DNA from 3 places in the Allobosea vaviloviae genome. Region 2 is predicted to be linked to each of the others. Evidence: riboswitches for the same ligand, from Rfam matches in the RefSeq annotation. Region 2 holds a riboswitch; each other region holds the start of a gene.
The links. Region 2 has a riboswitch for thiamine pyrophosphate ahead of thiC (phosphomethylpyrimidine synthase ThiC). Riboswitches for the same ligand answer to the same signal wherever they lie in the genome.
Positions count from the first base shown of each region.

Region 1: it holds a riboswitch for thiamine pyrophosphate, as region 2 does, so the genes downstream of both, thiO (glycine oxidase ThiO) here and thiC (phosphomethylpyrimidine synthase ThiC) in region 2, are expected to answer to the same signal.
Region 3: it holds a riboswitch for thiamine pyrophosphate, as region 2 does, so the genes downstream of both, BHK69_RS17630 (LuxE/PaaK family acyltransferase) here and thiC (phosphomethylpyrimidine synthase ThiC) in region 2, are expected to answer to the same signal.

Region 1 is NZ_CP017147.1:5,123,100-5,125,362, reverse strand. Features, by position in the region: gene glyA (serine hydroxymethyltransferase) at 1-1,101, shown strand, start outside; TPP riboswitch at 1,163-1,294, shown strand; gene thiO (glycine oxidase ThiO) at 1,354-2,263, shown strand, end outside.
Region 2 is NZ_CP017147.1:1,783,849-1,786,111, reverse strand. Features, by position in the region: gene BHK69_RS08325 (sensor domain-containing diguanylate cyclase) at 1-641, shown strand, start outside; TPP riboswitch at 825-929, shown strand; gene thiC (phosphomethylpyrimidine synthase ThiC) at 1,006-2,263, shown strand, end outside.
Region 3 is NZ_CP017147.1:3,822,635-3,824,897, reverse strand. Features, by position in the region: gene BHK69_RS17630 (LuxE/PaaK family acyltransferase) at 1-1,037, opposite strand, end outside; TPP riboswitch at 1,131-1,260, opposite strand; gene BHK69_RS17625 (DMT family transporter) at 1,344-2,263, opposite strand, start outside; gene BHK69_RS17620 (aspartate/ornithine carbamoyltransferase family protein) at 2,249-2,263, opposite strand, start outside.

The DNA.
Region 1 (2,263 bases), 3.0 Mb from region 2:
GGCGCCCGGCCCTCGCTCGGCTATCCCGGCGACAAATACGAGATGGGGCTGGAGGCGATCGAAAAGATCGAGATCATCGCCGCCGAACTCGCCGCCGAGGTCTTTGGCGCGAAATATGCCGAGATCCGCGTGCCCTCGGGCGCCATTGCCAATCTCTATGCGTTCATGGTCGCGGCCAAGCCCGGCGACTGCATCATCGCGCCGCCGGGCGCGATCGGCGGCCATGTCACGCATCACGGCGCCGGCGCCGCAGGGCTTTACGGCATCGTTACCCATCCCGCCCCAGTCGACCCGGTGAACTACACCGTCGACCTTGCGCGCCTGCGTGAGGATGCCTTGCGATTGAAGCCCAAGCTGATCTCGATCGGCGGCAGCCTCAACCTCTTCGCCCATCCGATCCGCGAGATCCGCGCGATTGCCGACGAAATCGGCGCGATCGTGCTGTTCGACGCGGCGCATATGTCGGGCATGATCGCCGGCCATGGCTGGCAGCAGCCGCTGGAGGAGGGCGCTCATCTGATGACGATGAGCACCTATAAGAGCCTGGGCGGGCCGCCTTCGGGTCTGATCGTCACCAATGACGCCGAGATCGCCAAGCGGCTCGACGCTGTCGCCTATCCCGGTCTGACCGCGAATTTCGATGCGGCGAAATCGGCCTCGCTGGCGATCACCTTGCTCGACTGGAAGGCGCATGGCCGTGCTTACGCGCAGATGATGGCTGAGACGGCCAAGGCGCTGGGCGAGGCGCTGGTCGAGCGGCAGGTGCCGGTCTTCGCGCGCGATCGCGGCCTGACGACCTCGCATCAATTCGCGATCGAGGCTCACAGCTATGGCGGCGGCCAGGCGGCCGCCAAGACGCTGCGTGCCATCAACATCCTGAGCTGCGGCATCGGCCTGCCCCTGCCGGAGGTGGCGGGCGACGTCAACGGGCTCAGGCTCGGCACGCCCGAGATCGTGCGCTTCGGCATGACGCCCGCCGATATGCCCGAACTCGCAGGCTATATCGCTGAAGGCCTCAGCGGTTCGCGGCCGGCGGAGGTCGTGGCTAAAGATGTGACGGCGTTCCGCGGGCGCTTCCGTGAGCTGCATTTCATGCGGTGAGGGCTGGCGCTGCCTGCATCCAGGCAGGCTTGACCATCGGCCACCGAGCTTTCACAGTCGTCGTCATTCCAGGGAGATCCCCGGCAAGGGGCTGAGACACCGCTGGCAGACCGGGGCAACCCGGATAAGCGCGCGGAAATCCTTCGAACCTGATCCGGTTCATACCGGCGGAGGGATGGATTTCCCGGCATGAAGCCGGCGGCCCGCAAGGCTGCAGATATCCTCGCCCCCCGTTGCGGCGAGGAGTTTGCGATGAGAGGCCCGCCCGACACCAGTTTGCGCCGCCAGCAGGCCGGCCCGCCCGATGCTCCGGCGCCGCCGGCCTCGACGGATGTCGCCATCATCGGCGGCGGCGTGATCGGCCTGATGACCGGCTGGCGATTGCTGCGCGCCGGCCTGCGGGTCGCGCTCTTCGAGCGCGGCACGGTCGGCCAAGGCGCGAGCCTCGCCGCCACCGGGATGCTGGCGGCGGCTGCCGAATTCGAGCCCGGCGGCGAGGAGCATGTCGCGCTCGCCCTGGAGAGCCAGCGCCTCTGGCCCGGCTTTGCCGCCGAATTATCGGCCGATGGCGGGCTCGATATCGACTATCGCAGGGATGGCATCCTGCTTGTCGCCACGACGCGCGACGAGGTGGCGCGGCTGCGCTTTCGCCAGGAGATGCAGCGGCAGGCCGGGCTTGTGACGGAGTGGCTGGACGGGGCTGCCTGCCGAGGCTTTGAGCCCGGCCTGCGGCCCTCCGTCGTGGCCGGCATCCATTGTCCTGGAGATCACCAAGTCGACCCGGCCAAGGTGATCGCCGCCCTGCGGCAGGCCTTCATCGAACGCGGCGGCATCCTGCTCGAAGGCTCGGCGGCAACGCCCTGGCTGCAAGCCGGGCGCGCCGTGGGCGTCACGACGAAGCAAGGGCCGGTGAAGGCTACGATCATCGTGGCTGCAGGCGGGGCCTGGACCGAGATAACGGGGCTTTCCCTGCCGTTGCGGCCGCTCAAGGGGCAGTCGCTGGCGCTGGCATGCCCGCCGGACCGGCCGCTCCTTTCGCGCATGGTCTGGACCGACCAGGTCCATCTCGCCCCCAAGAGCGACGGGACGCTGATTGTCGGCGCGACCATGGAGGAGTGCGGCTTCGACGATGCCGTGACGGCCGGCGGCGTCTACGCGCTGC
Region 2 (2,263 bases):
GCGTGACAAGATCCGATAGCGGCACGATCAATGGCGTCGTGGCGATCTCGCGCGATATGACCGAGCACAAGGATCTCGAAGACAAACTCGCGGCGCTGGCGACCTTGGACGGGCTGACGGGGCTCGCCAATCGCCGATGTTTCGACGAGCGGCTGGAGCAGGAATGGGCGCGGGCCTCGCGAGAGGGCACCGCCCTTTCCGTGCTGATGATCGATATCGACCATTTCAAGAAGTTCAACGATCGTTACGGACATCCGGCTGGAGATGGCTGCCTGCGTGCTGTGGCCGCCGTGCTGGCCGCGCAAACACGACGCCCGGGCGACCTGGCCTCGCGCTATGGCGGGGAAGAGTTCGCACTCCTCTTGCCCGGTACGGATGCCGAAGGCTGCGAGGTGGTCGGCATGAGATTCTGCGATGCGCTTCGCGACATCCAGATTCCGCACGGGTCGAACCCTCCGTCCGGGCTCGTCACGGCGAGCCTTGGCGGCGCGACTGTCTGGCCGAACTCCAATGCAACGACAGACTGCGCCTCGTTGGTTGGAGCAGCGGATCGGGCGCTTTATTCCGCCAAGGACGGCGGGCGCGATCGCATGGTCATGTCGGGACGAGTGCTGCCCTGGCCGCGCGCCAGGAGCGCCTGACCCGCAACAGAGCGCATCACCGGAATGCGTCGCTTCCGAAGATAGCTCCGCGCGATCCGTCGCAGCCGTCGTCGCGCCGAAGCGCCGCCGCAATCAACGAGGCGCTGAACACATGGCAATGACGTCATGCGAGCCGGGCGCTGTTTGCCGGTTGCGCACCGACGTCATCGCGCCTAACTTCCCAGCCGTTCCGAGGGGTGCTCGCAAGAGCTGAGATGGCCGTAAAGGCCGAACCCATCGAACCTGATCCGGGTCATACCGGCGGAGGGACTGGAACGCGGCTTGCGCATAATCGCGGCCGCAGACAGCGCTAGACCGCTTCGACGCCGGATCTCCTGAACCTTGGACCAAGGAGGAGATCCCCATGAACGTTCACACCAAGACTGCCAAAAACAGCGTCAGGGCCGCGCCCAAGTTTGGTGCACCGACCGGCGTCACCACCGGCCCGATCATCGGCTCGCGCAAGATCTATGTCGCGCCACCGGAAGACCCGACCATGCGGGTGCCCTTCCGCGAGGTGCAGCTTTCGACCGACGCGGAACCACCGGTGCGCATCTACGACCCGTCAGGGCCCTTCACCGAGACCGACGCCAGGATCGATCTGAACCAGGGCCTGCCGCAGCCACGCCGCGCCTGGCTCGACGCGCGCGGTTTCGACAGCATTCCTGGCCGCGAAGTCACCGCCGCCGACAATGGCAACATCTCGCCCGAGAACCTGGTGCCCGCCTGCCCGGCTGAGCGCCCGGTGCTGACGGCCAAGCCCGGCCAGATGGCGACGCAGTACGAGTTCGCCAGGGCCGGCATCATCACGCCCGAGATGATCTATGTCGCGCATCGCGAGAATCTCGGCCGCGCCGCGATGCTGGAAGGCGCGAAAGAGCGCCATGCCGATGGCGAGAGCTTTGGCGCAAGCGTGCCGGAATTCGTCACACCCGAATTCGTGCGCAGCGAGATCGCGCGCGGGCGAGCGATCATTCCCGCCAACATCAACCACCCGGAACTCGAGCCGATGGCGATCGGCCGGAACTTCCTGGTCAAGATCAACGCCAATATCGGTAATTCCGCCGTCACCTCCGGTGCGGCCGAGGAGGTCGAGAAGCTGGTCTGGGCGATCCGCTGGGGCGCGGACACGGTCATGGACCTGTCGACCGGGCGCAACATCCACAACATCCGCTCCTGGATCCTGCGCAACTCGCCGGTCCCGATCGGCACCGTGCCGATCTACCAGGCGCTGGAGAAGGTCGGCGGCGATCCGGTCAAGCTCGACTGGGAGGTGTTCAAGGACACGCTGATCGAGCAAGCCGAGCAGGGCGTCGACTACTTCACCATCCATGCCGGCGTCAGGCTGCCCTATGTGCCGCTGACGGCTTCCAGGGTGACCGGCATCGTCTCGCGCGGCGGCTCGATCATGGCGCGCTGGTGCCTGGCGCATCACAAGGAAAGCTTCCTCTACGAGCGTTTCGACGAGATCTGCGAGATCATGCGGCGCTATGACGTCTCGTTCTCGCTCGGCGACGGATTGCGTCCAGGCTCGATCGCCGACGCCAATGACCGTGCCCAGTTCGCCGAGCTGGAGACGCTGGGCGAGCTCACCAAACTCGCCTGGGACAAGGGCTGCCAGG
Region 3 (2,263 bases), 2.0 Mb from region 2:
TTGGAATCGGCGCCATCGACGCGCCCCAGCAGACGGAAACCTCCGGGGACGACGACGCCGGCATCCTCGGTCAGGATCGCCGAGACCGAGTTGAAATGGGCGAGATCGTGATGGACCAGCACGCCGGTCTCGCCTGCGGGCACATCCTGGCCCGTCAGCGGGTTCACCACCCGGCTGCGGATCCAGTGCGGGCCCGATTTCACCGGCGGACAGGTCTCATTGCCCCAATCATAGAACTGGGTGCCGAGTTCGGTCATGCCGTACATGTTGATGCAGCGATCCCGGGGCACGCCGAGCGCAGCCGACAGAGCGTCGTAGAACTCGTCCGCCGCCAGTTCGCGCGACTGCCCCTTGAAGCCGCCAGTGTCGAGGATGCGGCTACCCGGCGGCAGCGCAAAGTGCCGACCCCGCCGCTGCAATTCGTCGAGCAGGTGCACGAAGCTGAAGCTGGCACCCAGCAACGCGTAAGGCTCGTCCCTCGCCTCAGCGCGCTCCAGCGCCGCGAGCAGGCGCGCCGTGGCGAGGCCTGCCTCGTCGATGAAGCCTTCGCTGTCGGGCGTCCCGCATTCGCGCCGCGCCAAAGCGAGGTAATGCGCCAGCGACGAATTCGGCATCGCCTGCTCGTCGGGAAACAGAATACCCATGCGGATCCGCTCCAGCCCTTGCATGAAGCGCTGCCGGAAATTCAGGATCATCGAGCGGTCATAGACGGCCAGCGTCGGGTGATAGCTGCGGCCCCGCTGCCCGCCACGGGTCGTGCCGCTCGTCATGAAGACGTGCTCGATCTCCTCCGTGGGGCGGCAGCTCAGCGTCAGATCCTTGAAGGCATCGATCGGGACGGCGGGGATGTCGCGCCAGCCCCGGACGGCAAGCGGCGTCCTGCCTCGCGCCGCGGCGAAGCGGCGATAGGGCTGATTGTTCTCGAACTGGTAGGCGAAGATAAGCAGCGCCAGCCGGTCGAAATCCTCGTCCGTCGTGTCCTGCCTGTCGAAGAACTCCAGCAGGGCCGCAATGATCTGCGTTTCCGTCACGTCCATGCACACCTTCCGAGACATCAAGGCGCAAGCCGGCACGTTTCCGGTCTGCGACCCGCTGTCCGGCCAATGGCGCGAGCATGGAAAAGGAGCGGCTTGCCGCCCTATGTCCCGCATCCCTACGCCGGTATGAGCCGGATCAGGTTCGGAGGGTCACCGCGTTGCTCGAAACGGGTTCGAGCCGGCGGAATCTCAGCCTCCTAGCGAGGCCCCCCTGGGAACGAGCGCACCATGACGGCGGCGGCGCGGCCATGTCAAGAATGTGACATGGCAACAGCTCACTATCGCGAGCTTGCCGGCGGCGTGAGCTCAGCCTTGCCGGCTTCGAGCGCGCGTTTGCGGCAGGCTGGTGATGATCGCTCCCGCCACGACGAGCAATCCGGGCAGGACGATGCTCTCGCTCAGCATCTCCTTGAAGACGAAATAACCGATGAGCGTCAGGAACGGTACGCGCAGCGTGTCGGCGGCGCAGAGTTGCAGCGCGGAGCCATAACGCGATGCGTTCGCCAGCGCCGTCTGCGTGACAAAGCCGGCAAGCATCAGCACAGCAACCGCCAGCGAAACTCCGAGCACGTCCTCGAGGTGGACGTCGCGCGGCTGAGCGGTTCCCCCCACGTCGAGGCCAATCAGGAGCGCGCACAGATAAACCGGAAGCTGCACGGCATGCATGACGAACACGATCAGGACCACGCTCTTGCTCTCGGCCAGCCGGGCCAGCATCAAATTCGTGATCGTCAGCAGGGCAACTGCACCGACCGGAATCAGCAGGCGCGGATCATGCGACACGCCCTGCGAGAACAGCAGATAGGCGCTTCCAACGGCGATGAGCGACAATCCCAGGCAGGCGACGGGTCCCGGGATCAATCCTGCGACCACGAGGCCCAGCATCGCCGCGAAGAGAGGCCCCGAGAACTCGATCGTCGCGATGAAGCCCAGGGGAAGATTGGCCAGGCTCCAGATCAACGCCAACGACCCGATCAGGTGAATCAAGCTGCGCTGGACATGATAGCCGAACTGCATGCCGGCCAGTTGGTGCAAGACCGCCTTGCTTCTGAAGACGAAGAATCCGGCAAGGATGAGCGAGCCGGCGGAGCGGATCGCCGCGATCTCGACGATGCGAAAGGAATGCGACAGATAGCGAATGGCTATCGCCACCGCGATATAGGCCAGGAAATAGGCCAGCATCCAAACCGAGAATGCCAGGAAACGGCGCGTCAACCGGTCCATGG